DNA from 3 places in the Comamonas serinivorans genome. Region 1 is predicted to be linked to each of the others. Evidence: riboswitches for the same ligand, from Rfam matches in the RefSeq annotation. Region 1 holds a riboswitch; each other region holds the start of a gene.
What was found. A riboswitch is a leader RNA that binds a small molecule or an ion and turns the genes downstream of it on or off. The one in region 1 is predicted to bind cobalamin.
Positions count from the first base shown of each region.

Region 2: another riboswitch for cobalamin. It lies ahead of CCO03_RS11300 (TonB-dependent receptor domain-containing protein); the one in region 1 lies ahead of CCO03_RS13770 (nitrite reductase).
Region 3: another riboswitch for cobalamin. It lies ahead of cobW (cobalamin biosynthesis protein CobW); the one in region 1 lies ahead of CCO03_RS13770 (nitrite reductase).

Region 1 covers NZ_CP021455.1:3,231,906-3,242,362, reverse strand. The annotation lists gene cobJ (precorrin-3B C(17)-methyltransferase) at 1-619, opposite strand, end outside; gene cobI (precorrin-2 C(20)-methyltransferase) at 630-1,403, opposite strand; gene CCO03_RS13775 (precorrin-8X methylmutase) at 1,400-2,071, opposite strand; gene CCO03_RS13770 (nitrite reductase) at 2,061-3,374, opposite strand; cobalamin riboswitch at 3,451-3,678, opposite strand; gene CCO03_RS13765 (LysR family transcriptional regulator) at 3,904-4,830, opposite strand; gene CCO03_RS13760 (Bug family tripartite tricarboxylate transporter substrate binding protein) at 4,925-5,890, shown strand; gene CCO03_RS13755 (CaiB/BaiF CoA transferase family protein) at 5,899-7,101, shown strand; gene CCO03_RS13750 (porin) at 7,244-8,296, shown strand; gene CCO03_RS13745 (high affinity choline transporter 1) at 8,819-10,264, shown strand; gene CCO03_RS13740 (FmdB family zinc ribbon protein) at 10,456-10,457, shown strand, end outside.
Region 2 covers NZ_CP021455.1:2,656,781-2,667,237, reverse strand. The annotation lists gene glnS (glutamine--tRNA ligase) at 1-248, opposite strand, end outside; gene CCO03_RS11315 (hypothetical protein) at 469-840, shown strand; gene CCO03_RS11310 (undecaprenyl-diphosphate phosphatase) at 1,311-2,135, shown strand; gene CCO03_RS11305 (CaiB/BaiF CoA transferase family protein) at 2,294-3,508, shown strand; cobalamin riboswitch at 3,703-3,972, shown strand; gene CCO03_RS11300 (TonB-dependent receptor domain-containing protein) at 4,052-5,965, shown strand; gene CCO03_RS11295 (bifunctional adenosylcobinamide kinase/adenosylcobinamide-phosphate guanylyltransferase) at 5,969-6,658, shown strand; gene CCO03_RS11290 (ABC transporter substrate-binding protein) at 6,849-7,778, shown strand; partial or broken gene CCO03_RS11285 (FecCD family ABC transporter permease) at 7,852-8,843, shown strand; gene CCO03_RS11280 (IgGFc-binding protein) at 9,005-10,411, shown strand.
Region 3 covers NZ_CP021455.1:1,239,560-1,250,016, reverse strand. The annotation lists gene cobN (cobaltochelatase subunit CobN) at 1-1,937, opposite strand, end outside; gene cobW (cobalamin biosynthesis protein CobW) at 1,939-2,979, opposite strand; cobalamin riboswitch at 3,282-3,596, opposite strand; gene CCO03_RS05290 (GntR family transcriptional regulator) at 4,084-4,761, opposite strand; gene CCO03_RS05285 (Bug family tripartite tricarboxylate transporter substrate binding protein) at 4,890-5,849, shown strand; gene CCO03_RS05280 (class II aldolase/adducin family protein) at 5,846-6,604, shown strand; gene CCO03_RS05275 (SDR family oxidoreductase) at 6,601-7,383, shown strand; gene glmS (glutamine--fructose-6-phosphate transaminase (isomerizing)) at 7,509-9,422, opposite strand; gene CCO03_RS05265 (Lrp/AsnC family transcriptional regulator) at 9,559-10,041, shown strand; gene CCO03_RS05260 (2'-5' RNA ligase family protein) at 10,296-10,457, shown strand, end outside.

The sequences.
Region 1 (10,457 bases):
CGAAGCAGATCAGGCGGCCCGGCTCGCATTCCTCGCGCAGCACGGCCAGCGCACGCGCAAAGCCCTCGGGCCGCGACTTGGAGCTGGGGTTGTAAAACGCCATGGCCAGGTCGGCCTGCGCGGCCAGCCGGATGCGGTGCGTGATGGTCGCCGCGGGCTTGAGGTTGTCCGACAGGTTGATGACGCAAAAATCGTGGCCCAGCGGGGCGCCCAGGCGCGCGGCCGCGGCCAGCATGGCGGTGATGCCCGGCAGCACCTGCACCTCGACCCCGGCCCAGCGCGCCTGGTCGGCGGCGGGCGCGTGGTCCAGCGCCTCGAACACGGCGCTGGCCATGGCGAACACGCCCGGGTCGCCCGAGGACACCACGAGCACGCGGCGGCCCTGGGCCGCCAGGTCCAGGGCGCTGCGTGCCCGGGCCAGCTCTTCGCGGTTGTCGCTGCCGTGCAATTGCAGGTGACCCCGCGTGGCGAGCTTGTCCACATAGGGGTAATAGCCCAACGCGTCGGTGGCGTCATCGATGGCGGCCTGAACCTGGGGGGTGATGAGGTCGTCGGCACCGGGGCCGATGCCGATCACGCTCAATCGGCCGGCAGCTGAGGCGGTGGGGCGCTCGGTCATGCAGCGCCCCTCACAGGTCGAGGGCCACGAGGCTGCCCGCGGCCTGCAGGTCGTTGGCCGGCCGACGGCCCTGGCCGTGCACGATGACGATGGCGAAGTACGGGCAGCGCTCGGGCGCCTCGCGCAGCGGCATGACCTGCTCGTCGGCCATGGTGCCGTTGATCACCAGCCAGCTCTGGTCGAGCTTGCCGGCCGCCTGCAGCACGGCGCGGATGCGCGGCAGGTGGCGGCCCACCTTCATGAAGACCAGCGCTTCGGCGCCGGCGACGTGGGCGCGCAGCCGCTCGTCGGGCAGGGTGGCGGGCAGCACGGTCATCACGTCGTCGCCCCAGGTCATGGGCACGCCGGTGGCGTGCCAGCAGCCCACCATGCCGGGGATGCCCGGCAGCACGTGCACGGGCACCTGCCCGGCCTGGCGCAGGCGGATGTACAGGTGCATGAACGAGCCGTAGAAGAAGGGGTCGCCTTCGCACAGCACCAGCACGTCCTGCTCGCGGGCCAGATCGGTCAGGCGCTGCTGCCAGTCGCGGTAGAAGTCGGACAGCTGCGCCACGTAGCGCGGGTCGTCGTGCGGAATCTCCGTGGTCAGCGGGTACTCCATGGGGTACTCGGTGACCTGCGCGTGCAGCAGGCCGTTCACCAGCTGGCGCGCCTTGCCCGGGTGACCGCGCTTGCGGAAGTAGGCCACGTGCCGCGACTGGCGCAGCAGGCGGTCGGCCTTCACGCTCATGAGGTCGGGGTCGCCCGGCCCCAGGCCGACGCAGATGATCTGTCCGGTGCTCATGCCGCCACCCCCTGGGTCTGCGGCGCCGACACCGGTCCCCATTCGGCCGGGTTGGCCAGGGCGTTGACGGCGGCCACGGCCACGGCCGAGCCGCCCAGGCGGCCGCGCACGATGGCGTAAGGCACCTGGCCCCAGTCCGCCAGGGCCTGTTTGGACTCGGCGGCCCCGACGAAGCCCACCGGGCAGCCGATGATGGCCGCAGGGCGCGGGCAGGCCTCGTCCTGCAGCATGTTGAGCAGGTGGAACAAGGCCGTGGGGGCGTTGCCGATCACCACCAGTGCGCCCGCCAGCCGGGGGCGCCACAGCTCGAGCGCCGCTGCGCTGCGCGTGTTGCCCAGCTCGGCCGCCAGGGCCAGCACCTGCGGGTCCTGCAGCGTGCAGACGACGGCGTTGTCGGCCGGCAGGCGCTTGCGCGTGATGCCTTCACTGACCATGCGCGCATCGCACAGGATGGGCGCGCCGCGCTGCAGGGCCGCTTCTGCGGCGGTGGCGAAATCGGGCGAGAACTGCACCTGCGGGGCCAGCTCCACCAGGCCCGCGGCGTGGATCATGCGGCAGACCACGCGCTCTTCGAGGGGCGTGAACCGCTCGAGCGCGGCTTCGCTGCGGATGATGGCGAACGACTGCCGGTAGATGGCGTCGCCGTCGGTGATGTACTCATGCTGCATGGGTCAAGGTCTGAAAGGCGCGGATCTCGTCGGGTGTGAATCGGCTGCCGGGATGCGGGGTGTCCACGGTCCAGTGGACGTCATGGAGTATGGGGTTGTCGCCGTTTTTTGATGAACGGGGAGGGCTGGATACTGTGTCTGATTCAGCCAAGGTGGCGCAGGCCAGCGCATCGGCGTCGGCGGGCAGGGCGCAGCGCTTGGCGCAGCCGCTGACGTGCAGGTGCTTGCCCGCGGGCACCTGGGGCGCCCAGCGCAAGGCCGGTGCCTGCGTGGTGGCCAGGGCCTGGGTGCAGCCCGGCGCGCCGGTGCAGGCCGACACGCGCAGCCGCGCGTCGTCGGCGTCGAGGATCCAGGCGCGGGCGTCGTCAGGCGTCAGCTGCAGGGCGGCCCGGTCGGCGCCGCAGAACAGCAGCGAGCGCCAGGGCGTCACGCGCACCTCGGCCGCCGGGGGCAAGGCGCCGAGTGCGCGGCGCAGGTGCCGGGTGTCGATGCGGCCCAGCGGCGCGCCGGCCAGCAGGCCCCACGCGGTTGCCTGACCGGGCTGCGGGGGCTCGGGGGCGGTCGGCAGCGGGTGGTCGGGCCCGCTGTACGGCGAGCCGTGTAGCGGAGGCGGGTGGTCGGGCAGCAGCGCCGCCAGGCGCGTGGGATGCGGTTGGCGCTGCAGGCGCGCCTGGGCAAACCAGCGCGCCACGCCAACGGCGGCGGCCACCACCTCGGGCAGCTCGGGCAGCCACACGGGGCCAGACCCGGCAGAGGGTGCAGGCGTGGGCGTGGGTGCCGAGCCCAGCGCCAGCGCATACCCCTGAGCCAGCGGCCAGATGCGGAGGTCGGCCTGCAGGCGCCGCAGGTGCTGCTGCGGGTTGTCGACCAGCAGGCTGAATTTGCTCGGCAGCGGCGTCAGGCCGGCGGCGCGCAGCACGTCGGGCCGCAGCGCCGTGGCCACCGCCTGGGACAGGGCCTGCGCCAGCTGGTGCGTGCGGTCGCCGGTGTGGTGAAACGGGCTGCAGTGCACGGCCGGCGCGGCATCGGCCTCGGGGTCGCCATGCACCAGCGCGGCCGCGACCAGGCCTTGGCGCAGGGGGGCGACGGCGGCATCGGGAACGGCGCGCAGCTGCACGTTGCCCAGGCGCGTGAGTTCAAGCTGGCCGTTGGCGTGGCACTCGGCCAGGTCGGCCAGCTGCCGCCACTGGGCGACGCGCAGCGTGGCCTGCTGCGGGCGCACGCGCACCAGCCAGCCGTCGTGGGCCCGCATGGGCTGCCATGCCGTGGGACACCAGCCTTGCACCAGGAATGCGCTCGCCATCGTGGGGGGAAGAATCCAGGACCGCGCCTGCACTGCATCCCCGCAGGCCCTCAGACGCAAACACCATGCCTGAAGCGGCATCGCAACCGTGTTGGCCGGTATCCGGGCTGGCAAGACGGCGGTGTGGCCTTCCCACCGTCACCTGACGGCAGTGGCATGTTCGACACCGCCTGACCCAATGGGGTCGGCTTGCTCACCGTTGCGGGGGCAGCGCAGGCTGAAGCGGCTTGGCACCGCACTCCCTGCTTCCCGTTTAACCGCTGGCCAGACAGGCCGCCGCGGCACCAACGGGGCGCATTCTAATCGCGCCGCGCCCGGCGTCCGCCTGGCGGGAGGGGCGCATCGGCGGCCCACGGCGGCGGTGCGCGGGCTGGGCGCTGCCCTGCACCTGCGCCATGCAGAGCGGGGCCGCCAGCGCTCGCGCGCCTGGCGGGCGTAGGCGCTCAACCGACACGCTGACCCATCATGGCGCCTGCAGTATGGCGTCGTCTCCGATTCATGAAAATCGGCAGCAGGCCCATACTGCCCCTCACGAATCGCCGGCCTGCGCCTGGATGCTGTCGCGCAGCCACTGGATCGCGTCGGACTCGCGCCGGTAGACCAGCGCCACGGTGGAGGCGGGCAGCGGCGCCTCCAGCGTCACCTCGCGGACGCGCGTGGCCGAGGTGGCGCGCGCCAGCGACAGGCTGGGCACGAACGACAGGCCCACGCCGGCGGCCACCAGCTCCACGTTGGTGGCGGGGCTGTTCGAGATCACGAGCCGGTCGGGCGCGAACACGCCGGCGCGCCTGAACATGTCTTCGAACGCGCTGCGGCCCAGCGTGGATTCGGCCGGCACGATCCAGCGCTCGGCGCGCAGCTCGGCAAAGCGGGCGGGGCGGGCCGTGGCCAGCGCATGGTGGCGCGGCGCGATCACCGTCATCGCCGACGTGAACAGGGCCTGCGCCTGCACGCCCGCCCGCTGCAGCGTGCTGCGGCTGGGCAGGCTGGTGAGCAGCGCGTCGAGCCGGCCTTGCTGCAGCAGGTCGAACAGGCGGGGCACGCCGCTTTCGGTCAGCCGCAACTCGCAGGGGTGGTGCAGCAGCAGGTGCTCGATCACCGGGGGCAGGTGGGCCTGGGCGATGAAGGGTGGCGTGCCCAGGCGCAGGATGCTGTGCTGCGCTTCGCGCGCCAGCTGCTCGGTGGCGTGGCCCAGCTCGTTGAGCATCCAGGTCGCCAGCTGCATGACCAGGGCGCCGCGCTCGGTGGGCACCAGGCCCTTGGGGGCGCGCTCGAACAGGGCGAAGCCGAAGGCCGTTTCGACCTCGTGCAGCATCTTGCTCAGCGCCGATTGCGAGAGGTTCATCTGCGACGCGGCCGCGCTCAGCGTCACGCAGTCGCGCAGCGCCACCAGCATCTGCAGGTGGCGAAACCGCAGCCGCGCCAGCAGGCGCATCAGGTGGGCATCGTCGCGCATGAGTATTCCAAAAGGTGATGGATGGATGAGTTTATTTCGCTTTTCATCATGCTGACGCCTGCCTACAGTGCGGCCCACACCACAGGAGACAGACATGCAGAGACGACACTTTTTGGGGGGGCTGGCCAGCGTGGGCCTGGCCACCGCCGCGCACGCCGGCCCGTATCCCGACCGCTCGGTGCGCCTGATTTGCCCCTATGCCGCGGGCGGCGGACCCGACCTGCTGTGCCGCGAGCTGGCCCCCTTGCTGGGCGGGGCGCTCAAGCAAAGCGTGTACGTCGAAAACAAGGTGGGCGCGGGCGGTGTGCTGGCGGCGCAGTACCTGGTGGGCCAGCCGGCCGATGGCTACACGCTGATGCTGGCGACCAATGCCCACCTGATCCAGAAGCTGCTGCAGCCCAAGCTGCGCTTCGCCCTGGGCGACTTCGCGCCGGTGGGCCTGCTGTCCACCTCGTGCGCCGTGCTCATGGTGGCCAAGTCCAGCCCCTGGCAGACCGTGGCCGACCTGGTGAACGCGGCGCGGCGCGAGCCCGGCAAGCTGAACTTCGGCTCGGGCGGCATCGGCACGCCGGCGCACATCGCGGGCGAGACGCTGGGCGTGCTGGGCGGCATGAAGGCCGTGCACGTGCCGCTGACGGGCTCGGTCGAGATCCCGCTGTCGCTGATGCGCGGCGACACGCAGTTCGCCTTTCCCAACCTGGGCACGGCGCAACAGGCGCTGAAGACCGGCAAGCTGCGGGCGCTGGCCGTGACGAGCGCGAAGCGGGTCGCTGTGCTGCCCGAGGTGCCGACACTGGTCGAGGCCCTGAAGTCCGACCAGGCCGTGCTGGAGGCCTGGTCCGGCATCTGGGTGCACGCCAAGACGCCGCCGGACATCGTCGCGCGCCTGCACACCGCGCTCAACCACGCCGCCGTGCAGCCGCGCATGGCCGAGTACGCGCGCCTGACCGGCAGCGACCTGGCGACCAGCCCGAGCCCGCAGGACTTCACGCGCTTCGTGCAGACCGAGAACACCAAGATGGCCGAAATCATCGCGCTGTCGCAAGCCCACACCAGCTAGGACGCCCCATGACCCAACCCTTGAACGGCGTGCGCGTGATCGACATGTCGCACGTCATCGCGGGGCCGCTGGCCTCCATGTACCTGGCGCAGCTGGGTGCCGAAGTCATCAAGATCGAGCCGCCCGATGGCGGCGAGGTCATGCGCAACAGCCAGTCGGCCGGGTTTGCCGCGCTCAACGCCGGCAAGCGCTCGCTGGCGGTGGACATCCGCCAGCCCGAGGGCGCCGAGCTGGTGCGCCAGCTGGCGCGCACGGCCGACGTGTTCATCGAGAACTTCCGGCCCGGTACCGTGGCCCGCCATGGCCTGGCCTACGAGGACCTCCGCGCCTGCCGGCCGGACATCGTCTACGCCTCGCTCTCGGGCTACGGCCAGCAGGGCGAGTGGTCGGGGCGGGGCGCTTACGACCACGTGATCCAGGCCTTGACCGGCATGATGATGATGTCGGGCGACGACGAGGCGGCGCCGCCCGTGAAGGTGGGCTTTCCCGTGGTCGACGTGGCCGTGGGCATGCTGGGCGCGCTGTCCATCACGGCGGCGCTGCACCGCCGCCAGGCCTGCGGGCAGGGGGAGCACGTGGACGTGTCCATGGTGCAGGCAGCGCTCATGCTCATGTACCCCAAGGTGAACGCCTTCCTGACCGAGGGCGAGGCGCCGCGGCGCGTGGGCAACCGCGGCTACACCGGCAGCCCCGGCGCCGACACCTTCCGCTGTGCCGATGGCTGGCTGTCCACGGCGGCCAACACGCCGGCGCAGTTTCGCGCGCTGACCGAGGTGCTGGACCTGCCCGGCCTGTGCCGCGACGATGCCTTGCTGGACCTGGCGGCCTTCGAGGGCGAGCGCGGGTTCGTCAAGGCGCGCGATGCGCAGCGCCTGCAGCAGGTGCTGCAGCAGGCTTTTGCCGCCCAGTCGGCCGCCGCCATGGAGGCCAGCCTCAATGCGCGGGGCGTGCCGGCCGCGCGCGTGCGGTCGCTGGACGGTTTCCTGACCGAGGTGGCCGAGGGCGGGCAACTGGCCTTGCCCGCCACCCGCTACCAGGCGGGCGACCAGCAGGTGCGCACGGCGGGCCTGGGCTTTTGCTACCGCCACGAGCCCCTGCCGCAGCAGGCCGACCTGGCCGCGCTGGGGCGCGACACCCAGGCGCTGCTGCACGAGCTGGGCCTGGACGCCCAGGCCCTGGCCGCGCTGCAGGCGGCCGGCGTGGTGCGCTGATCAGCGGCCAGGTGCAAGCAGTATGAGTCCCTTGCCGTTCATTTGATATCGGCCATCGGCCAATACCCCTGAGCTTCGTTGCCGCCGGTGAACCGGTGGCAGCCCCGGGCGCCACGCGCCCGCTTCCAACTCGCCACGCCCCATGAAACACCTCGTTCTGGCAGCCGCCTGCGCTGCCGCATGCCCGCTCGCGTCCGCCCAAAGCCAGGTCAACCTGTATGGCACGGCCGACCTCATGCTGCGCCACGTGCAATCCGGGCCGACCCGGAGCACCACCCTGGTCGATGGCGGCCATGCCGCCTCGCGCCTGGGCTTTCGCGGCAGCGAAGACCTGGGCGACGGCTGGCGCGCCGGCTTTGTGCTCGAAATGGGCATCAACGCGGCCAACGGCCAGGGCACCATCCCCGGGCCCACGGCGGCGTTCACGCGCCAGTCCTACCTGAGCCTGAGCGGGCCCTGGGGCAGCCTGGAGATGGGGCGTATGTATACGCCCATGTTCCTGTCGCTGCTCAAGACGGACCCGTTCAGCATGAACGCCTTGTTTTCGCCGCTGAACGCGGTGTCGCTGACCGACGGCCAGACCGGGCTGCGGGCGTTTTCGGCCCGCGCCAGCAACCTGGTGCGCTACCACGCGCCCGCGCTGGGGCCGGTGACGGCCAGCCTGGCGCATGCGCGCGGCGACGAGACGGGCCGGCGCAGCCAGTTCCTGGGCGGCAACCTGGCGTGGACGCACCAGGGCTGGTACGTGGGCTATGGCTTTCAACGCACGCGCGACGGGTGGGCCAGTCCACCTGCGGATGGGTCGGGGGCAACGGGCGCCTCGCTGCACCAGAGCCTGAGCGTGGCCCGGCAGTGGGCGCAGTTCAAGCTCTCGGGCAACGTGATGCGCAACCGTGGTCCGGCGGGCGTGCCCCATGCGCAGCTGTTCAGCCTGGGCGCCTCGTGGGCCGTCAACCCGAGCAACACGCTGCTGGCCGAGGTGCTGCACCGGCGTGTGGCGCACAGCCCGCGGCGCCAGAACGTGCTGACGCTGGGGTGGGACCACGCTCTGAGCAAGCGCACGGCCGTGTACGGACGCTTGCTGATCCTGGCCAACGACGGCCAGGCTTCGGCCACGCTGGGCGGCGTGCCCGTGGTGGCCGACAGCGGGCACAACCTGCGCGTGTTCGGCGTCGGCTTGCGCCACCAGTTCTGACGCGTGGGCGCTTGACCCACGTTCGCACCGCGCAGGGCGGCACGCCGGCCAGGGGTGATGGCCACGCGCTGCGGCGATGACGCGAACGCCATTTGGTTTTGATGTCCGAGGTATGGCGCTGTTGTCGTTTGCATGCAAACGGGAGCAGCGCCATACCTCATGGTTGATCGGGCGAAGGTTGGCCAGTGCCGTGAGGCGGAAGCGGCCGCTGGCCGGGGCTGCGGATGCCGTGGCGAACCCGGAGGTTTGCACTCCCGGGTCGCGAGCGACCGCAGCGCACAACCCAGGGCCCAGGGTCCAGGGTCCAGGCGTGTGCCCCGGGTCCAGGCGCGCAACGTGCGGCCTGCGGCGTCGCCCGACGCCTGAGCCGTGGCCGAGGCGGTCGACGGCAGCCGGGCTGGCTTGCCAACCGGCACGCCAACCCGCTCGCCGCCCGTCGCGGCGGCTCCACAGGCCGGCCTGGGGTCACCCTAGAATCGCGCGTTTTGATTCAACCCCTCACCGTTGGAGTCTGGCGTGACGCTGCCTGTCCTTGTCATTGCGTATTTGGTGGTCACGATCTGCATCGGCCTGGTGGCCGCCCGGCGGGTGAAGGGGACATCGGACTATGCGGTGGCAGGCCGCAGCCTGCCGCTGTTCATGATCATCACCACCACGTTCGCAACGTGGTTCGGTTCCGAGATCGTGCTGGGCGTGCCGGCCAAGTTCGTCGAGGGCGGCCTGGGGGCCGTGGTGGAAGACCCGTTCGGGGCGGGCATGTGCCTGATCCTGGTCGGCCTGTTCTTCGCCGCCAAGCTCTACAAGCTCAACCTGATGACCATCAGCGACTACTACCGCGAGCGCTATGGCCGCACGGTGGAGATCCTGTGCTCGCTGTTCATCATCGTGAGCTACCTGGGCTGGGTGGCGGCGCAGGTGACGGCGCTGGGCCTGGTGTTCAACCTGCTGTCGGGCGGCAGCCTGTCGATCGAAGCCGGCATGGCGATCGGCGTGGCCTCGGTGCTGATTTACACGGTGTTCGGCGGCATGTGGTCGGTGGCCATCACCGATTTCATCCAGATGATCATCCTGGTGGTGGGCCTGATGGCCCTGGCAGTGTTCGCCAGCGACATGGCGGGCGGCGCCGGCCAGGTGATCGAGCTGGCGACCAGCCGCGACATGTTCCGTTTCTTCCCGCCGCCCACCTTCCACGACATGGTGTTCTTCTTCGCGGCGGCCATCACCATGATGCTGGGCTCCATCCCGCAGCAGGACGTGTTCCAGCGCGTGATGTCGGCCAACAGCGTGCGAGCGGCGACGTGGGGACCTGTCATCGGCGGCTCGCTCTACATCGTGTTCGCCTTCGTGCCCATGTTCCTGGTCACCAGCGCCCTGGTCATCATGCCGACCGAAGCCGCCAGCCTGCTGGCCGACGACCCGCAGAAGGTGCTGCCGGCGCTGGTGATGACCCAGATGCCGCTGGTGATGCAGGTGCTGTTCTTCGGCGCGCTGCTGTCGGCCATCAAATCGTGTGCGTCGGCCACCATGCTGGCACCCAGCGTGACCTTCGTCGAGAACATCTGGCACCAGTTCGTGCCCAAACAGTCCGACCGCCATGAGCTGCTCACCATGCGCATCACGGTGCTGGTGTTCAGCCTGTGCGTGCTGGCCTATGCCATCGTGTACCGCGAGCGCAGCATCTACGAGATGGTGTCCGCCGCCTACCAGGTGACGCTGGTCGGGTCGTTCGTGCCGCTGGTGTTCGGCCTGTACTGGAAGCGCGCCACCTCGCAAGGGGCCTTGCTGTCCATCGCGCTGGGCATGCTGGCCTGGATCGGGCTCATGGTGCTGGGGCTGGACGAGGCCTTCCCGGCCCAGCTGGCCGGCGTGATCGGTGCCTTGATCGGCATGTGGGCGGGCTCGCTGGCGCCGCAGTGGATCAAGCCGGGCGGCGTGACCGCCGTCAACCACCTGCAAGCCCAGCCCTGACGGGCGGCCCAGGCCGGCGCACCCGACCGCCGTCCACGCCGCATGCGGGACGCAGCACGGTCGCGGTCACGGCCCGAGCGTCCGCCGCCGGCAGGCCAGGCGCAATGCGCGGGCTGCGGGCGCGCAGGGGGCTCGCCCTATAATCAAAGGCTTTTTCCGACGCCGTCGGCGGCCTGATTTTTCCCTTCACCAT
Region 2 (10,457 bases), 580 kb from region 1:
CAGATGCTCTTGGCATGGCCCAGGTGCAGGTAGCCATTGGGCTCGGGTGGAAAGCGCATGCGCACCTTGGCCGGGTCGACGATGCCGGCCCGGTGGTGGGCCGCATCGCCCGGGCTGCCGCCCCAGCTGCGCTGGCCGTAGGTGTTGGCGGCCTCGTCGGCCTCGATGACCTGGCGCAGGAAATGGCTGGGCTTGGCGGGGGTATCGGCCTCAGGGGAGGCAGGGGCACTCGGATGCGGCGTGTTCATGTCGCAAATTGTAGTTGGCTCGGGTTTTCACCCAGGCCTTCATGGCCCGGGTGAATCCCGATGGCTTACATCTGGCAACGCCGGAAACGCTTATGGTGACAACGCCCGAGCCCGCGTCCGCGTTAGGGTCTCAGGCGGGTGCCGCGCCACAGGCGGGCCACCGCGCCATTCATTTTTTTGGAGCGTGCCGTGCACGCTCGGCAGGACAAGGAGCCAAGTGATGAATGACTTGACGCAATCGATCCCCCGATCCAGCCGCGTGAAGCGCTGGGCGGTCATGGCCGGTGTGGCCGTGGCTGCCGCCCTGGGCGTGGCCGGCCAGGCGCAGGCGCGCGACGTGTACTGGAACGTGGGCGTGGGCGCACCCGGCGTCAGCGTGGGGTTTGGCAACGCGCCGGTGTACGTGGCGCCGGCTCCGGTGTACGTGGCCCCGCCGCCGCCCGTGTACTACGCGCCGCCGCGCCCCGTCTATTACGCACCGCCGCCCCCGCGCTACTACTACGGCGGTCGGTATTACCGCGATGACCGCCACTGGCGCGGCCATGGCCACGGTCATGGCCACCACCGGGGCCGGGGTCACGGCCACCGCTGACACGAGGCCTGCGCGGGTCTGTCTCTGAAGCCGCCCTTGGGGCGGCTTTTTGTTGCCCGCCAAGGTGAGGCAACCGCGCGGAAAGGAACGACTCCGTGCCATTCGGGTCGCGGCTTACCTCGCAGGCACGGACGCAACGGGCGACGCAGGTGGACCGGCGCGGACACCTCGTCCGTATGCACAGGCCGGCGCGAAACGCCGCCATCGTGATGCAGTGGCCGCCGTTCAACATTCGCTCGAAAGCCGGCTGGGCAGAGCACAAGGGTGGTGCCTCGGGGGGCGCCCGGGCTTGCTGTGCCCAAACCGCGCGCACCATGCGCGGTGGTCCGCCCGCACGCCGGGCGTGCGCCACGAGTGCGGCCGCGGCCATGCCCAACCGGACGCCAAAGCCAGGCGGACGTGGCCGGGGGCTTTCGCCTTCTGGCTAAGATTTGCGCCTTTTGCTGCTGGCACTGACCAGGAAGGACGACGTGGACGTTTTGTTGTTGATCAAGGCCGCGATCATGGGGATCGTGGAGGGCCTGACCGAGTTTCTGCCCATTTCCTCCACCGGCCACCTGATCCTGGCCGGGGCCTTGCTGGATTTCCATGGCGAGCGCGAGAAGGTGTTCGAGATCGCGATCCAGACCGGCGCCATCCTGGCCGTCATCCTCGTCTACTGGCAGCGCATCCGCCACACCGTGGTGACCTTGCCCCGCAGCCGTGACTCGCAGCGTTTCGCGGTCAACGTGCTGCTGGCCTTCCTGCCCGCCGTGGTGCTGGGCCTGCTGTTCGGCAAGGCCATCAAGGAGAACCTGTTCACGCCGCTGGTGGTGGCCACGACCTTCATCATCGGCGGCTTTGTCATCCTGTGGGCCGAGCGTCGGCCCCAGTCGCAGACCCGGGTCGCCAGCGTGGACGACATGCGCTGGCTGGACGCGGTGAAGGTCGGCCTGGTGCAGTGCATGGCCATGGTGCCCGGCACCAGCCGCTCGGGCGCCACCATCATCGGCGGCATGCTGCTGGGGCTGTCGCGCAAGGCGGCCACGGATTTCTCGTTCTTCCTCGCGATTCCCACCCTGATCGGCGCCGGCGTCTACAGCCTCTACAAGGCGCGCGACGTGCTGTCCTGGGCAGACCTGCCCATGTTTCTGGTGGGCCTGGTGTTCGCGTTCTTGAGCGCCTGGCTGTGCGTGCGCTGGCTGCTGCGCTTCATCTCCAGCAACTCCTTCGTGCCGTTTGCCTGGTACCGCATCGGCTTTGGCCTGCTCATCCTGTTGACCCATTACATGGGTTGGATCGTCTGGAGTGAGTGAGTAGTATGGGGCAATTTCCGTTCTTTGAACAACGGAAAGTGCAGCATACTGCCATGTAATGTTCTCCATGATGGCAGCAGGCTTTGTCGCCCAGATCACACAGTCCGGGTCGGTTTGGGGTCACATTGCCGGCTTTGACCCAAGGAAACGAACCGACCATGTCCACTGTGCAAGCGTCCCCCTCCGCTTTGCCTTTCGCAGGCCTTCGCGTGCTCGATTGCGCCAGTTTCATCGCGGCGCCCGTGGCCACCACCGTGCTGGGCGATTTCGGTGCCGATGTCATCAAGATCGAGCCGCACACGGGTGATTCGTTCCGTGAGCTGTACCGCGCGCCGGGCATGCCCGAGTCCGACCGCAACTACCCCTGGGAGCTGATGTCGCGCAACAAGCGCAGCCTCGCCCTCAACCTCAAGACGCCCGAGGCGCTGGCCGCCTTGCACCGCCTGGTCGAGCAGGCCGATGTCTTCGTCACCAACCAGCCATTGCCGGTGCGCCGCAAGCTCGGCATCACCTACGAAGACCTCAAGCACCTCAACCCCAAGCTCATCTACGCCTCGTTCACCGCCTACGGCGAGACCGGCCCCGAGGCCGACAAGACCGGCTTCGACTCCACCGTCTACTGGGCCCGCACCGGCCTGATGGACCTGATGCGCGCCAGCGAGGAAAGCCAGCCCATCCGGTCGCTGCCCGGCATGGGCGACATGCCCAGCGGCATGACGCTGTATGCGGCCATCGTCACGGCCCTGTACCGCCGCGCGATGACGGGCGAGGGCAGCCACGTCGACACCTCGCTGCTGGCCTGCGGCGTGTGGTCCAACGCCTGGATGGCGCAGGCTGCGTTGTTCCAGGTGCCGGTCGAGTACCGCCCGCCGCGCACGCACACCGTGAATGCTTTTGGCAACAGCTACCGCACCAAGGACGGCCGCTGGATCAACCTGGCCGTGCTCAACGAGGCCCAGTCCGCCCCGCTGCTCAAGGCCATGGAGCGCACCGACCTGGCCCAGGACCCGCGCTTTGCGACGCCGGAGCTGCGCCGCCAGAATCACCTGGCGCTGATCCCCATCCTGGACGAGGTGTTCATCCAGCACGACCTGAAGGAATGGCGCCGGCGCCTCGATGCCGCAGGCATCACCTATGGCGTGATCGGCGTGGTCGAGGACATGCACGACGACGAGCAGATGCGCATCGCCGGGGCCATCGTCCCGCTGGGTGACGAGGAAACCATCGGCTCGCCGTTCCACCTGGAAGGCGTGGCCAAACGGCCTGCCGGGCCCGCGCCCACGCTGGGGCAGCACACCGACGACGTGCTGGCCGACTACGGCTTCAACGCCGACGAAATCGCCAAGCTGCGCGCCGCCGGCGCCCTGGGCTGACGGCAACCGGCCTGACGGGCCCGTCCACCACGGTCGCCGCGCAGGCGGATGGCCGGCGCAAGCCCGCAAGGCCAGGGCTTCCCGGCGGACCCATGCGCCGCGCCACGCGTACCTCGACATGGTCCAGCCTGGCGTGATGGGCGATGGCTCAGTCCCCTGACGCCTGTGCTGCAGGGCGCGACCAGGGGCGCCCGTACAATCGCGCCCACGTTGGTGCTCGCAGGCGTGGTTCACACGCCGCAGTTCAATGGGAAGCAGGAGGGACCCCCCACCCGGGCACGGTTGCCGAACCTGCGCTGCCCCCGCAACGGTAAGACGCGCTGTGGATCGGCTGAATGCGGATCACGGCCCGCACCTCATGACGACGGTTTCAGCCACTGGGATGCCTTGAACAAGCACCTGGGAAGGCGACGTGCGGGCATGAACGCGTCAGCCCGGATATCAGCCAACGCGGTCGAGGTGCGTTCTGCCAGACAGGGCAGGCGTGCGTCGTGTTGCGGTGCGCGCTGGCGGGGATGCTGGCGCCTTGCAGGCTGTTTCCCCATGATGTCCCATTCTCCCTTCTCGTCGCAGGCTTGCCTGCCCCTGGCCGTTGCGGCCCTGTGTGCGTCGTTCGCGCCTGGCGCTCAGGCCCAGTCTCAGGCCCAGGCGGCCGATGTGTCCAATCCCGGCACCGTGTCCGCGCAGCGGTCGGACGCCGGCACGCTGGCGGCCGCTGCCGCCAGCCTGCCCGATGTGGTCATCTCGGCCACGCGCACGCCGCAGCCGGCCGCGCAGGTGCTGGCCGATGTCACCGTGCTCGACGACCAGGCCGTGCAGCGCAGCGGCGCGGTCAACATCGCCGATTTGCTGGCGCGCCAACCCGGCATGGAGCTGGTGCGCAACGGCGGCCCCGGCACCACCAGCAGCATCTACATCCGCGGTGCCGAAACGCGCTTCACCGCCGTCTACGTCAACGGCGTGCGCGTGGATTCGCAATCGACCGGTGGCGCGCCCTGGGAGGCGATTTCGCTGGCCCAGATCGAGCGCATCGAAATCCTGCGCGGGCCCGCGGCGGCCGTGTACGGTTCGGACGCCGTGGCCGGCGTCATCCTCATCTACACCCGCCAGGGTGACGGCGCGCCCAAGGCCAACGTGGCCGTGGGCCTGGGCAGCCAGGGCACGCGCCGGGCCGAGGCCGGCATCAGCGGCCAGGCCGGGGCGGTGGACTACGCGCTGGGCGCGTCGCGCGCCACCAGCTCGGGCTTCAATGCCCGGCCCGACGCCGCCTACAACCCCGACAAGGACGGCTACCGCAACACCGCGGCCAACGCCCGCCTGGGCTGGCAGGTCAATGGTGCGCACCGGCTCGAAGCCGCCTTCAGCCACAGCAAGATGGACGCCCAGTACGACGGCTTTGGCACCCAGGGCATCGACGAGCACGGCGTCAACCAGCTGACCACGGCCAGCCTGGCCTGGGCGGCGCGGTGGAGCGAGGTCTACGACTCGCGCCTGTCGGTCAGCCAGTCGACCACGCGCTACCGCACGTCGCCCGACCCCTACGCCACCAAGACCACGCTGCGCGACGCGCTGTTTCAGAACACGCTGCGCCTGGGCGCGCACCGGCTGAGCCTGACGCTGGAACACCGCGGCGATGCGCTGGTCAACGACCCCATCGACACCAGCCGGCACCAGAACGCGCTGGCCCTGGGCTGGGGCTGGCAGGGCGGCGCCCACACGCTGCAGCTGAACCTGCGCCACGACCGCGACAGCGAATTCGGGGGCGCCACCACGGGTCAATTTGCATGGGGGTATCAGTTTGCACCGAATTGGCGTGTGACGGCAGCGGCTGGTACTGCTTTCAGGGTGCCGACGCTGTACCACCGCTTCAGCCAGTATGGCGCGCCTGACCTGCAACCCGAAAAGAGCCGCAACGTCGAGCTGGGCCTGCGCTGGGCCGATGGCGGCAGCAGCGTCGAAGCCACCCTGTACCAGAACCGCGTGCGCAACCTGATCGCGTTCGGCGCGGCCGGACCCTGCGCCGATGCCTTCGGTTGCTACGAAAACGGCGGCCGCGCGGTCTACGAGGGCCTGACGCTGGCGGCCCGCCACCGGCTGGGCAGCGTCAACCTGAGCGGCTCCATCGACCTGCAGGACCCGCACAGCCGCGACACCGGCAAGCTGCTGGCACGCCGCGCCAAGCAGTTGCTCAAGCTGGGGGCCGACACGCAGCTGGGCGGCTGGACGCTGGGGGGCGAGTTCCAGGCCACCTCGCACCGCTACGACAACGCCGCCAACACCAGCCGGCTGGGCGGCTTCGGGGTGCTGAACCTGTACGCCAGCACCAGGTTGGCCCCCGACTGGCAGTTGCTGCTGCGGGTGGACAACCTGGCCGACCGCCAGTACCAGCTGGCCCGCGGCTATGCCCAGGCCGGGCGCACCGCCTACGCCGAGCTGCGCTGGACGCCGGGCTTCTGAGCCATGGGGGCCGCAGACCCGAACCCCCAGGCCTTGCGCGTGGTGGCGCGCGAGCTGGTGCTGGGCGGCCAGCGCAGCGGCAAGTCGCGCCGGGCCGAGCACTTGGCCGCGCGCTGGCTGCAGGACGCAGCGCATGGCGCCAGCTTCATCGCCACCGCCCAGGCGCACGACGCCGAGATGCACGACCGCATTGCGCGGCACCGCGCCGACCGCGCGCAGGCGCTGCCGCGCATGGCCTGCATCGAGGCGCCGCTCGACCTGGCCGGCGCCATCCGCCGCAGCCCGGCCTGGCATGACCCGCAGCACCTGCTCGTGGTCGACTGCCTGACGCTGTGGCTGAGCAATGTCCTGTTCGCCCCGCCCGGTGGGCCAGGTGGTGAAGCCAGCGCCCAGGCTGCCGATGCCGCTGCCGGGGGAGAAGCCGTGGCCGCATCGGTGCAGGATCAGGCGACGGGCTTGCAGGTGCAGGCCCTGGTTGACCGCAGTGCCGAGCTGCTGCAGGCCCTGGCCGCTTGCGCCGGCCCGGTCGTGCTGGTCAGCAACGAAATCGGCCTGGGCGTGGTGCCCATGGGTGCCGAGGTGCGCGCCTACGTGGATGCGCTGGGGCGCCTGAACCAGCAGGTGGCGGCCCGGTGCGAGCGCGTGTGCCTGATGGTGGCGGGCCTGCCGCTGATGGCCAAGGGCGAGGCTTGAGGCTGTTGTGGCGGCTTCGGTGCAAAGAGGTGAAGGCAGTATGGTGAACTCGGCGATGACAAACAAACGGCAAGGGCGCGATACTCCGCATGCCATCGACCCGGGTTGCGCATGGGCCGCGCGTCCCCGTCGGTCGTTCGCGACGCTTGCACGCGTGGCGCTTGGCGCTGCCGGGTGCGCCGGGCTGCTGGTGGCCCTCTTGACGGCGTCGATGCCGGCCGCGGCGGCGCCCGCCGGGCCGCAGGCCACGTTGACCACACCGCGCGCGATTCAGATCCGCGATGACCACGGCCGCCTGGTGCAGCTCAAGCGGCCGCCGCAGCGCATCGTGAGCCTGTTGCCGTCGTTGACCGAGTCGGTCTGCGCGCTCGGGGCCTGCGACCGGCTGGTGGGCGTGGACCGCTATTCCAACTGGCCCGCGGGCGTGACGCGGCTGCCGCAGGTGGGTGGCGGGGTCGATCCCAATGTGGAGTCCATCGTGGCGCAGCGGCCCGACATCGTGCTGGCCAGCGCCGCCTCGCGCGGGGTCGAGCGCCTGCAGGCGCTGGGCATTCCGGTGCTGACCATCGAACCCAAGGGGGGCATGGCCGATGCGCGGCGCGTGCTGGGCACGCTGGCGCAGCTGCTGGGCCTGCCAGCGGCGCGCGCCGATGCGGTGTGGGCTCAGGCCGAGCGCCAGCTGCGCGAGGCCGTTGCGCGCATGCCGGCGGCTTCCAAAGGCATGACGGTGTTCTTCGAAGCCAGTGCGGGCCCGTACGGCGCGGGGCCGCAGTCGTTCATCGGCGAGGTGCTGTCGGCGCTGGGCCTGGTGAACGCGCTGCCGGCCGAGCTCGGGCCGTTCCCGCGCCTGAACCCCGAGTACGTGGTGCGCGCCAGGCCGCAGTTCATCATGAGCAGCGAGCGGGCCGACCTGCCCGACGCCGCCGTGCCCGAACGCGTGAGCTTTCGCTACCCGGGCTGGAACGAGATGCCGGCCGTGCGCGAGGGGCGGGTGTGCCTGTTCACGCGGGCCCAGGCCGATGTGCTGGTGCGGCCGGGGCCGCGCCTGGGCGAGGCGGCCGCCATCGTGGCCGATTGCGTGAACCGCCGCGTGGCGCGCACGACGGGACATGCGCCATGAGGGATCATGGAGTATGCATACATTGCCGTTTGGAAAGAAACGGCGATGGGCTGATACTGCCTGGGGTCATGGCATGAATCAGCGACGCGCGGCCTGGGTCGGCCTGCTGGCCGTGGTGCTGAGCCTGATCGTGCTGGCCGGCGGCCTGGCCGTGGGCAGCACGGGCTGGCAAGGCCCGGCCGCGCTGTGGCGCGACCCGGTCGCGGCCCAGATCGTGTGGGACATCCGCCTGCCGCGCACCCTGGGGGCGTGGCTGGCCGGCGCCTTGCTGGGCCTGGCGGGCGCGGTGGCGCAAGGCCTGTTCCGCAACCCCCTGGCCGACCCCTACCTGCTGGGCAGCGCGGCGGGCGCCAACCTGGGGGTGGCCGTGGCCATGGCCGCCTTCGGCGGCACGCCGTACGCCACGGCCCTCATCGTGCGCTGGGGCTCACGGGCGCGGCCTTTGTGGGCGCGACCCTGGCCGTGCTCATCACGCTGACCCTGGCCAAAGGGGTGCAGCAAGGCCTGCGGCTGCTGCTGGCCGGGGTCATCGTGGGCGTGGTGTTGACGGCGCTGGCCTCGCTGGTGCTCATCGCGCGGCCGGACATCCTGCCGGCCATGCAGTCGTTCCTGCTGGGCAGCACGGCGTTCGTGGGCTGGAGCGCCTGCGGGGTGCTGCTGGGTGCCCTGGTGCCGTGCGCGGTGTGCGGCTGGGGGCTGTCACGCGCCCTGGATGCCTTGGCGCTGGGCGAGGACACGGCCCGCACGCTGGGCCTGCGCCTGGCCTGGATGCGCATGGGGCTGGTGGCCGTGCTGGCCCTGGCCACCGGGGCGGCCGTGGCGCAATCGGGCTTGATCAGCTTCGTGGGCCTGGCGGCGCCGCACCTGGTGCGCAGCCTGGTGCGGGTGCGGCACGCCGGCTTGCTGTGGCTGTCGGCCTTGCTGGGCGGACTGCTGCTCGCCGGGGCCGACCTGCTGGCGCGTGGCCTGGTCGCGCCGCAGGAATTGCCCGTCGGGGTGTTGACCGCCATGCTGGGCGGCGGCTACCTGCTGTGGCTGATGCACCGGGGCAGGGCCTTACGGTGACGATTGGCGGCGTTGCAACACGTCAAATCACGTTTGTTACCTGCGTACAACGATTCGGCAGCCTGAACCATAGAATGCCAGCCTGTGTGACGGCCACGTTCGTGCAGGTGCTGCATTGTTGTGAAGCGCCGTTCACCTTCACGGACCTGCCGAGATCGCCCATGCCCAGCTTGTTGAAACGCTTCACCCTTGTCCTCAACCGCCCTGCGTGGGTTCTGTCGGCCGCCATGGCGTGTGCTGCCCCTGCCTGGGCCGACTTCATCGCGGTCGGCCATCCCAACTACACATCGGCCGCTGTTGGGCATTTGTTCATTTTTGGAGCCAGCGGCGCAACCGGCACGGTGACCAGCAAGGACGGGGTGTTCAACCAGACCTTCACCGTCGATGCCTCAGGCGTGGCCGAGGTGACCGTGCCCTCCAGCCAGTTCCTGGACCCCAGCAACACCGTGCTGGGCAAGGCTCTGCTGGTGCAGTCAGCCAGCCCCATCAGCGGCTATTTCCTCAATCGCGAGATATACACCACTGACATGAGCTACCTGCTCGATCTGCCGGCTTTGGGCACGGAGTACCGGGTGATGGGCTGGGAAAACAGCGTGGCCGGATCGCTGCAAATGTCGCTCACCGCCACGCAAGACGGCACCACGGCCACGATCACGCCCGCCAACGACCTGTCATCGGGCCAGTTGGCGGGTGTGCCGTTCACCGTGTCGCTGAATGCGGGCGAGTCCGTGATCTACAACGCGCCCACTGGCAACGACCTGACGGGCTCGCGCATCACGGCCAACAAACCCCTGGCGGTGTTTTCGGGGTCTGGCTGCGCCAACGTGCCAGTTGGCGTGTTTGCTTGCGACCACCTGTTCACGCAATTACCGCCCGTCAACCGCTGGTCTCGCAACTACGTGGTGCCCGAAACGGCCAACACCGGCGCGGCGGGCAACCTGGTGCGCATCCTGGCGGCCACCAACGGTACGCAGGTCACGGTCAACGGCACGGTGGTGGCCACCCTGAATGCGGGTGAATTCCACCAGATCGACACGGCGCACGATTTGCACATCACCGCCAACAATCCGGTGTTGGTTGGGCAATTTTTGAAAGGCGTTGGTGCCACGGGTTTCGGTGATCCTGCTTTCACCTTCATCGGCGGCATGGACCAGACCTTGAGCAGCTACGCCTTCACGGCCCCCACCAGCTTGTCGCCCTACGACGAGAACTTCCTGAACCTGGCGGTGCCCACCACGGCGCTGGCCAGCCTGCAACTCAATGGCGTGGCGGTTGACACCTCTGCCTTCACGCCCGTGGGCACGAGCGGCTACAGCGCAGGTCGCGTGGCCATTGCCACCGGCCCAGGCCGCATCCAGGCCAGCGCGCCTTTCCTGGCCACCATCGCTGGGTTCACCTCAGCCGACAGTTACCTCACCATCATCGGCACCTCGTATTCAAGCGGAGCATCCAACCCGGACCCCGTGGCGCCCATGCCCGTGCCCGTGGGTGGCGTGTTGCCCGGCCTAGCGATGGCGTTGGGCGTGCTGGGTGTCGCAGGCTGGCGTCGCCGCCAAGCGCAGGCGTGATAGCGCGCGGCAGATGAACGGAAGCGGCAGGCCCGCTTTTTGTGGG
Region 3 (10,457 bases), 2.0 Mb from region 1:
TGCAGCGGGCCATGGCTTTCGGCCCGCGCCAGCGGCGGCATCAGGTGGTCGATGATCACGGCCTGGGTGCGGCGCTTGGCCTGTGCGCCCTCGCCGGGGTCGTTGACGATGAAGGGGTAGAGGTTGGGCAGCGGACCCAGGATGGCATCGGGCCAGCAGGACGCGGACAGCGCCAGGCTCTTGCCGGGCAGCCATTCGAGGTTGCCGTGCTTGCCCACGTGGGCCACGGCGTGGGCGCCAAAGGCCTCGCGCAGCCAGAAGTAGAACGCCAGGTAGTGGTGCGGCGGCACCAGCTCGGCGTCGTGGTAGCTCGCCGCATCGTTGGCCTGCGGCACGCCCGCGGCGGCCAGCGTGCGCGCCGGCTGAATGCCGATGAACACATGGCCCAGGCGGATGCCGGCAATCATGAAACGGCCCTTGCGCACCGCCGGGTCGTCGGCCGGCTCGCCCCACTGCTGCACGATGGCCGCGCGCAGCTCGGCCGGCAGCGAGCGCAGGCGGCGCTCGTAATCGGCCAGCGCGTAGCTCTGGAACGCCGGGCGCAGCGGCCACTGGCGCGCGTCGTTGGCCACGCCGGCGGTCAGCAGCTGCATCAGCTCGTCGCCGTTGGCCGGCCGCAGCGTGGGGTCGCCCAGCGCCAGGCCGTCGCGCTCCAGCTGGGCCAGCAGCCCGATCACGGTGGCCGGCGTGTCCAGCCCCACGCCCGAGCCGATGCGGCCTTCGCTGCCCGGGTAGTTGGCCAGCACCAGCGCCAGCCGCTTGTCGGCCGCGGGCAGGCGGCGCAGGGCCACCCAGGCCGCCGCCAGCTCGGCCACGAAGCGCACGCGGTCCGGCTTGGGCACGTAGCCCAGCACGTCGACCTGGGTCAACAGGCAGTGGTGCGACAGGCCCTTGAAGCTGATGGCGCGCGAGATGATGCGGCCGTCGACCTCGGGCAGCACCACCTGCATGGCAATGTCGCGCGGCCGCAGGCCCTGCGGGTCCTCGGCCCAGTCGGCCTCGCTGTTGCCGCAGGCGATGGCCTGCAGCACGGGCACGTCGCCCACCAGCTCGCCGCCGGCCTCGCCCAGCGCGGCAAACGCGGTGGTGTTGATGACGACCTGCGCGTCGTGTTCAGCGCACAGCGTTTGCAGCACCTGCAGGCAGGTGCTGTCCTTCAGCGACTCCAGCGCCAGCGGCAGCGGGTTCAGGCCGCGCGCCAGCAGCGCATCGGCCAGCGCATCGAAGGCCAGCGTGTTGCCCGCCAGCAGGTGCGCGCGGTAAAACACCAGCACGGCCACGGGGTTGCCCGGCTGCCAGCGGCTGGCTTTCAGCGCATTGACATCACCCAGTATGCCGGGGTTGCCGTTTTCCATCCAACGCAAAGGTACATATACTGCTACCGGTGGATACACCCGCGGTGGTGGTGGCGGCGGGCGAAGCGGTGAGCTGCCGGCCGGCGCCATGCCCTGCGCCAGCACCTGCAAAAACCCCACCGCATTGGCCACGCCGCCGGCGCGCAGGTACTGCCACAGCAGGCGCGCCTGAGCCACGGCCACGGTGCTGCGGGCCAGCAGGTCCGGGTCCTCCTGCTGATCCCCCGAGAACATGACCAGTTGCTGCCCGCGGTCGCGCGCCAGCTGGGTGATGCACTGCATGCCGTAGGTCCAGCTCGAGGCCGCGCCCAGGTGGTCGACCACGACCACGCGGGCCGACGCGAGCACCTCGTCCACGTACAGGTCCAGCGAGGCGTTCTGCCGCAGGTGCAGCAGGTTGACCAGCCGCAGGCCGGGAAAGTCCGGGTCCTGCGCCGCGAGGTGGGTGCGCGCGGCCGACAGCAGGGCCAGCGTGGTGTCGGCCGAGCTGAGGACGACGATCTCGGCCGGGGTCTGGTTCAGGCGCGTGACGATGGCCTCGTCCTCGACGAAGCGGCCCGGCTGGGTGCTCAGCAGGTGCATGTCAGGCCAGCGCGTGCTGCAGGCGCTGCGCGTCCAGGTCGCGGCCGATGAACACCAGGCGCGTGGTGCGCGCCTCGTCCTTGGCCCAGGCGCGGTCGAAGTAGTGGTCGATGCGCTTGCCCACGCCCTGCACCAGCAGCCGCATGGGCTTGCCGCGCACGGCGACGAAGCCCTTGACGCGCAGCACGTCGTGCGCCTTGACCACCTCGGCCAGGGCCGCCAGCAGGCGTTGCGGGTCCTGCTCGCCCAGGTCCAGGTCCAGCGAATCGAAGTCGTCGTGGTCGTGGTCCTCGTCGTGGTCGTGGTGGCTGTGGCGGCCTTCGATGCTGTCTTCGGCCGCCTTGCCCTGCCCCAGCACCACGCTGAGCGGCAGCGCGCCGCGCTCGGCGCGCACCAGCTTGACCTCGGGCGGCACCTCGGCCCGCACCAGCGCCTCGACCTCGGCCAGCGCGGCCTCGTCCACCAGGTCGACCTTGCTCACCACCACCAGGTCGGCGGCCGAGAGCTGGTCCTCGAACAGCTCGTGCAGGCTGGCGTCATGGTCCAGGTTGTCGTCGGCGCGGCGTTGCGCGTCCACCGCCACCGGGTCGGCCGCAAACTGGCCGGCCGCCGTGGCCGGCGCGTCGACCACGGTCACCACGCCATCGACCGTGAACACGTTGGCGATCTCGGGCCAGCGGAAGGCCTGCACCAGCGGCTTGGGCAAGGCCAGGCCGCTGGTTTCGATCAGCAGCACGTCGATGTCGTCGCGGCGCTCGGCCAGCTGCTTCATGACGGGGAAGAACTCTTCCTGCACCGTGCAGCACATGCAGCCGTTGGCCAGCTCGTACAGCTGGCCAACCTGCTCGGTGCCACCGTCTTCGGCGCATTCGAGCGCGCAGCTGCGCAGGATGTCGCCGTCGATGCCGAGTTCACCGAACTCGTTGACGATGACCGCGATGCGCAGGCCCTGGGCGTTGCTCAGGATATGGCGCAACAGCGTGGTCTTGCCACTGCCCAGGAAGCCGGTGACGATGGTGGCGGGAATCTTTTTGGCGTGCATGTGAAAAGCCCATGGGAGCCGCCACGCAACGGCGCGTCGCGCGGCAGGCGGTCAACGAAAAGGGATCAGGACAAGGGGGGACGCGGACCCGCGCCGGACCGCACGGGGTCCCGTGCAGGAACGCGCGCAAGAGCGGGGACGCGGGCGGAGCGCGCCGGCGCCGCCCACGCACCACCCCAGGCCGGGGTTCGAGGCGGGGCGCGCCTGGCCACAGGCGCGCGATTCACGACAGACATGCCAACCATCCAGTCCCGGCTACCCCGCCGGGTTCAAGAGCGGAAATGGCTGCGGCGCACGGGCCGCAGCTGCGAATCGGGGTGGCCGGTCTCCGGACTGATGGCATGAAGTGGCGCCAGCCACGCGTGATGCTCGCCTTCCCACGGTCCGGCGGCGCCCTGCTAGACACCGCCCAAACCCCAGTGGCTGGGTCGCCTGACCCGGAGCCTCACCAACCAATCACCGTTGCGGGGGCAGTGCAGGATTGTGTCGCTCAGCGGCAGTATCAACCAGTTCCCGTTGAATATCCAACGGCAACCCAGTCATACTGCCTGCGGCGCAGAATCACCTGCTTCCCATTTCAGCCTGCTGCTGCAGGCACCAACACCGAGCGCCAGGCCAAACCCGGCGCCCGAAAATTATAGACAGCGCCGGACTGGGCCCCGGGCCAGCGCAGTCCCGTTCAACCCGAACAGGGTCGTGGCTCACCGGCGATGCGGGTCGCTGACACGAGTGAGGTCCACGCGACGCGGCGCCGGCCACGGGCGGTCAGCCTCGGACACGGCCAGCCGCCACGCGAACCGCGTCGCGGACGGCCACCCGGAACCGGCCAAGCGCGATGGTGCCGCCAAAGACCGTCAGCGGCGGCCGGCTTGCGTCGGCACCGCACTGGCCTGTGGGATGCGCAAGGCAAGACACCGCGGCCTGCGCTGGCCTGGCTGGCCGCGTTCGTGACGCGCCGTTCGTGACGTGCGGTTCGCGGTCCAGGCTCGCGGAGCCGCCCCCACGCCCCTCTGCCTGCCGCCGTTGGTGAGCGCAAGGCCAGTCACCGCGCAACGCAAACGCCGAAGCCGTGGAACCGCGCCCCTTCTGCCCGGCCGTGGCCGCTCAGCCGCCGGTGGCGTCGCGCAAGCGCTGGGTCTGCAGGTAAGCATCCTGCGAGGGGCGCAGGTGCGCGCGGCACAGGGCCTGCAGGGTCGGGCTGTCGTTGCGGCGCAGGGCCTCGATCATCTGCCAGTGCTCGTCGCGCGCCTTGCTGCGGTACTCGGCCGACACCAGGCCGGCAAACCGGATGGCGTAAGTCTGCCGCGCGTACTCCTCGATCGCGCGGGCCAGCGTGCGGTTGCCGGCCAGCGTGAACAGGGTCTTGTGGAACGCCAGGTTGACCACGAACACCTCGCGCGCGTGGCCCTGGGCGACGGCCTCATCGTGCCGGTGCTGGATGGCAACCAGCTCGTCCAGGGCCTGCGGCGCCAGCGGCAGGGCGATCTGCCGCGCCGCCTCAACCTCGAGCAGGCTGCGCAGGTCGTACAGCTCCTCCACCTCTTGCGTGCTGAAGCTGCGCACGAAGGCACCCACGTTGCGCCGGCGCTCGACCAGGCCCATGCGGTCGAGCGAGGCCAGCGCCTCGCGCACCACGTGGCGCTTGGCCTCGAAGCGGGCCATCAGCTCGTCCTCGACCAGCCGCTCGCGCGGGTGCAGCCGGCCGAACACGATGTCTTCCTCAAGCTGCGTCACCAGGCCGGCGGCCGAGCACGGCGGTGCGGTTTCAGGGCGGCGGGTCATGGCAGAAACATCCATCACGCAATTGTCGATGAGGTGGCGGGCTCGGGATAACCCGATGTCTATGGCCAATGAGATTATCAATAATATCGTTGAAAACAAACCCCACAAGCCTTATCCCAGGAGACACGATGCGCAACCTGCTTGCGACGGCGATCGGCATCGCCACCATGACCACCGCGCTGGCCGCGGACTACCCCAGCCGCCCCGTGACCGTGCTGATCGGCTTTCCGCCCGGCACGTCGACCGACGCGGTGGCCCGCATCATTGGCGAAGACCTGAGCAAGAAGTGGGGCCAGCCCGTGGTCATCGACAACAAGCCCGGCGTGGGCGGCAGCATGGCCGTGGCTCAGCTCAAGCGCGCCAAGCCCGACGGCTACACCTTGGCGCTGTCGGCCACGGCGCCGCTGAACATCAACCCGCACGTGAACAAGCAGCTGAACTACGACCCCCTCAAGGATTTCGAGTTCGTCACCCAGACCACCTGGCTGCCCTACCTGCTGGTGGCCAACCCCAAGCACGGCTTCAAGAACTTTGACGACCTGCGCAAGTTCGCCGCCAGCAAGCCCGACGCCCTGACCTACAGCACCATCGGCGTGGGCACCACCAGCCACCTGCTGGTCGAGATCCTGCAGGGCAAGACCGGGCTGAAGTTCCGCCACATCCCCTACCAGGGCAGCGCGCAGTCGCAGGCCGACGTGATCGGCGGCAACGTGGACATGACCTTCGACACCGTGGTGTCGACCATGCCGCACGTCAAGGACGGCAAACTGGGCGCCATCGCCGTCAGCACCAGCAAGCGGGCGCAGCTGGCCCCCGATGTGCCCACGCTGCAGGAACAGGGCGTGCCCGACTTCAACGTCGGCGCCTGGCTGGGCTACATCGCACCGGCCGGCACGCCGGCAGCCGTGGTCAACAAGCTGCATGCCGACATCGTGGCCAGCGTGAACAAGCCCGAGGTGCAAAAGCGCCTCATCGCCCTGGGCACCGAGGTCGTCACCAGCCCCTCGCCCCAGGCCTTCAAGCAATTCGTCGCCGACAACCACCGCATGTGGGGCGACGTGGTCAAGCAAGTGGGGATTGCGCAATGAGCCAGCACCGTTACAGCGACATCGAATGGCAGACCCGCGTGGACCTGGCTGCCGCCTACCGCCTGATGCCCTTGTTCGGCATGAGCGACCTCATCTACAACCACATCACGGCGCGCATTCCCGGCGCCCCGGGGTCCGAGGATGAAATCCTCATCAACCCCTACGGCTGGATGTACGAGGAGATCACCGCCTCCAGCCTCATCAAGATCAACCTGCAGGGCGAGGTGCTGGACCCCGGCTGCACCGACCTTGCGCCCAACCGCGCCGGCTACGTCATCCACAGCGCCGTGCACGCCCACCGGCACGACGTGGGCTGCGTCATCCACACCCACACGCGCTGCGGCATGGCCGTGTCCTGCATGAAGCAAGGCCTGCTGCCCATCACCCAAACCGCCATGCGCTTTGCCGACATCACCTACCACGACTACGAAAGCGTGGCCATCGACATGGACGAGCAGCAGCGCCTAGTGGCCGACCTGGGCGCGTCAAACAGCATGATCCTGCGCAACCACGGCCTGCTGGTCGCCGGCCCCAGCATCGCCGAAGCCTTCAACGCCATGTACTGGCTGGAAATGGCCTGCCGCGCCCAGGTCGATGTCATGGCCTGCGGCGCCGAGATCAACTACCCCAGCCAGGCCATCGTCGACAAGACCTTCAACCTGTACCAGCCCCACGTGCGCCGCCCCTTCGGCCTGATGGAATGGCCCGCCATGCTGCGTTACCTCGACCGGCGCGACGCGAGCTACAAGACATGACGCAGGCGCCACCCGTGGGCACCGCCCTGTTTTCATTGGCCGGCAAGACCGCGCTCGTCACCGGCGCCGTGCGCGGCCTGGGCCTGGAGATTGCGCGCGGCTTTGCGCAGGCCGGCGCCACCCTCATCGTGCATGGCCGCCAGCCGGCCGATGTCGCCCAGGCCGTGCAGCAGCTGGCCGACGAGGGCCTGCACGCGCACGGCGTGGCGTTCGACCTGAACGACCACGCCCGCGTGGCCCAGGCGCTGGACGAGCTGCAGGCCGCCCACGGCCCCATCCACGTGCTGTGCAACAACGCCGGCGTGCGCGACCGGCGCGGCCTGCAGGCCCTGAGCATGGCCGACGTGCAGCGCGTGATCGACACCAACCTCATCGCCACCGTGCACCTGTGCCAGGCCTACCTGGCCCGGCTGCCGGCGGGCTGCGCCGCCAGCATCCTGAACATCACTTCGCTGCAAGGCCAGCTGATGCGCGACGCCGACTTCGCCTACCCCATCTCGAAACAGGGCGTCGAAACCATGACCCGCGCCATCGCGGTGGAGTATGGCCCCAAAGGCGTCCGCTGCAACGCCATTGCACCCGGATCCTTTGCCACCGCCTTCAACGCCCAGCTGCTGGACAAACCCGAAAACCAAGCCCGCCTGCAGCGCAACCCCTTGCGCCGCTGGGGCCAGCCCCACGAAATCGTCGGGCCCGCGCTCTTCCTCGTCTCCGACGCCGCGTCGTACGTGAACGGCGTCACGCTGACGCTGGATGGGGGGTATGGGATGAGTTTTTGAGAGCCATCCTGCTTGAGTGACTGCTCTGAGTCATTCTCGGTTCGAGGGCTTAGCGACAGCCTCCGGTACGGCCAGCCATTTGAAGTGCCGCAAGGGCCAACACCTATTATTCGAATTCCAGCCCCTCACTCCACCGTCACCGACTTCGCCAAATTGCGCGGCTTGTCCACGTCGGTGCCCCGGGCCACGGCGGTGTGGTAGGCCAGCAGCTGCAGCGGCACGACGTGCAGGATGGGTGAAAGTTTGCCGTAGTGCTCGGGCATGCGGATGACGTGCACGCCGGGCTCGGACTCGATCTGGGTGCCGGCGTCGGCCAGCACGTACAGCTCGCCGCCACGGGCGCGCACTTCCTGCATGTTGCTTTTGAGCTTTTCCAGCAGCTCGTCGTTGGGCGCGACGGTGACCACGGGCATGGCGCTGGTGACCAGGGCCAGCGGACCGTGCTTGAGCTCGCCGGCGGCGTAGGCCTCAGCGTGGATGTAGGTGATCTCCTTGAGCTTGAGCGCGCCCTCTTGCGCGACGGGGTAGTGCCGGCCGCGGCCCAGGAACAGAGCGTTTTCCTTGCTGGCGAACTGCTCGGCCCAGGTGATGATCTGCGGCTCCAGCGCCAGCACGGCCTGCAGCGCAGCAGGCAGGTGGCGCATGGCATTGAGCTGGACATTGGCCTCGTCGGCGCTGACGTGGCCGCGCATCTGCCCCAACACCATGGCCAGCAGGTAGAGCCCGGCCAGCTGGGTGGTGAAGGCCTTGGTCGAGGCGACGCCGATCTCGACCCCCGCGCGCGTGACGTAGGCCAGCTGGCATTCGCGCACCATGGCGCTGGTGGCCACGTTGCAGATGGTGAGGGTGTGGCGCATGCCCAGGCCCTGGGCGTGGCGCAACGCGGCCAGGGTGTCGGCGGTTTCGCCGCTCTGGCTGATGGTGACCACCAGGGTGTTGGGGTTGGGCACCGAGTCGCGGTAGCGGTATTCGCTGGCGATTTCGACCTGGGTCGGGATCTTGGCGATGGACTCGAGCCAGTACTTGGCGGTGCAGCCGCTGTAGTAACTGGTGCCACAGGCCAGTATCAGCACGTTGTCGATCTGATCAAAAACGCGCCAGGCCGATACTGTGGTGTTGCCTTGGTCGTCGTGGCCATCGAACAGCTCGGGCACGATGGCGGCCACGCCTTCGAGCGTGTCGGCAATGGCGCGCGGCTGCTCGAAGATTTCTTTTTGCATGTAGTGCCGGTAGGGGCCCAGGTCGGCCGCCACGCTCATGGCGCGCACCGTTTTCACCGGGCGCTGCACGGGCCGGCCGTCGCTGCCGGTCACCCAGTAGCGGCCCAGCTGCAGGTCGACCAGGTCGCCCTCGTCCAGGTAGATGAACTGCTCGGTCACGCCGGCCAGCGCCATGGCGTCGCTGGCCAGGTAGTGCGCGCTGCCGTCGCGGCCGATGCCCACCACCAGCGGCGAACCCTGGCGCGCCCCCACCAGGCGGTGCGGCTCGTCCTTGTGCAGCACGGCCAGCGCGTAGCTGCCCTTCAGGCGTGCGGTGGCGGCGCGCACGGCTTCAAAAATGTCACCGTCGTACAGGCTGTGGACCAGGTGCACCACGACCTCGGTGTCGGTCTGGCTGGCAAAGGGATAGCCCTTGGCCTGCAGCTCGGCGCGCAGCGCGTCGTGGTTCTCGATGATGCCGTTGTGCACCACGGCCACGGTGCCGCCGTCTTGCGGGGCGGGTTGCGGAGCTGCCCCGGGCCTTTCCTGGCCGAGCTGGCTGGGCCCAAAGCTGAAATGCGGGTGGGCGTTGCCCACGGCCGGCGCGCCGTGCGTGGCCCAGCGCGTGTGGGCAATGCCGGTGCTGCCGCTGAGCTGCTCGTCCTGCACCTGGGTGAGCAACTCGGCCACCCGGGCCGTGCTGCGCGCACGCCGCAGGCCGTGCGCGCCCTGCACGGCCACGCCGCACGAGTCATAGCCGCGGTACTCCAGCCGCTGCAGGCCCTGCAGCAACACGGGAACGATGTTCTGTGACGCGATGGCGCCAACGATGCCGCACATGGCAGGCCCTCTCTGAGTAAACGTGTGCGCATGGTAGAGACAAGCGTTTGACGAAGGCGTTCATTGTTTGGACCATTTTGGAGATTTATTTCACCTCCTGATTGGTGAGAAATTTTTCTGCAAATATCATCATCAAATGACCAATATCACCATCGACGAGCTGGACCGCAAGCTGCTGCGGGCCCTGCAGGCCGATGCCGGCCGCAGCAACCACGAGCTGGCCCAAGCCGTGCATGCCTCGCCCGCCACCTGCCTGCGCCGCGTGAAGCGCCTGCGCGAGCTGGGCCTGATCGCCCGCGAGGTGGCGCTGCTGAACCCCGAGCGGCTGGCGCAGGCGCAAGGCCATGGCGTGCAGGCCGTGGTCGAAATCACGCTGGATCAACAAGGCCAGGAACATGTGCAGGCCTTTGCCGAGCTGGCCGCGGCCGACCCGCAGGTGCAGCAGTGCTGGCAGGTGTCGCCCGGGCCCGACCTGGTGCTGGTGGTGCAGGCGCGTGACCTGCCCGGCTACCAGGCGCTGGCCCAGCACCTGTTCACCCAGCATGCCAACGTGCGCAACGTGAAGGCGTTTTTCTGCACGCAGCTGATCAAGTTCGACCCGGGGCTGACCATCGCCTGACGGCGGGCGGTGGATGGGTGACCTGTTCCCTGCGCACTGTCACCCGTCTGGCCGCCGTGGCTCGGTCTGCAGACCAGGCCTGTCCGGACGCGCCTGAACCCAGCTGCGCGGCCCCGGCACTGAGAAGCCTGGCCAGCCGGGTGTCTCAAGAGCGTGCGTTGAGCCGTGAAGGCCTCACCTTGCCATTGGATCAGCCGCGCAACATCGGCGTCACACGCGTTGACGCCAGCCGAGGCAGCCCCAACACTGCGCCCATGGCGGACTGCTACCTGTTCATGGCCATGCCGTCGCCGGCCGAACGCCTGGCCCTGGTCGAGGCTCTGCGCCAGGCCTTGGCCGTTCGTGGCCAGCGCCTCGCGGCGCCGCACGCGTTTGACCCGGCGAACTGGCATCAGTCGCTGTCGCCCAAGTGCGAA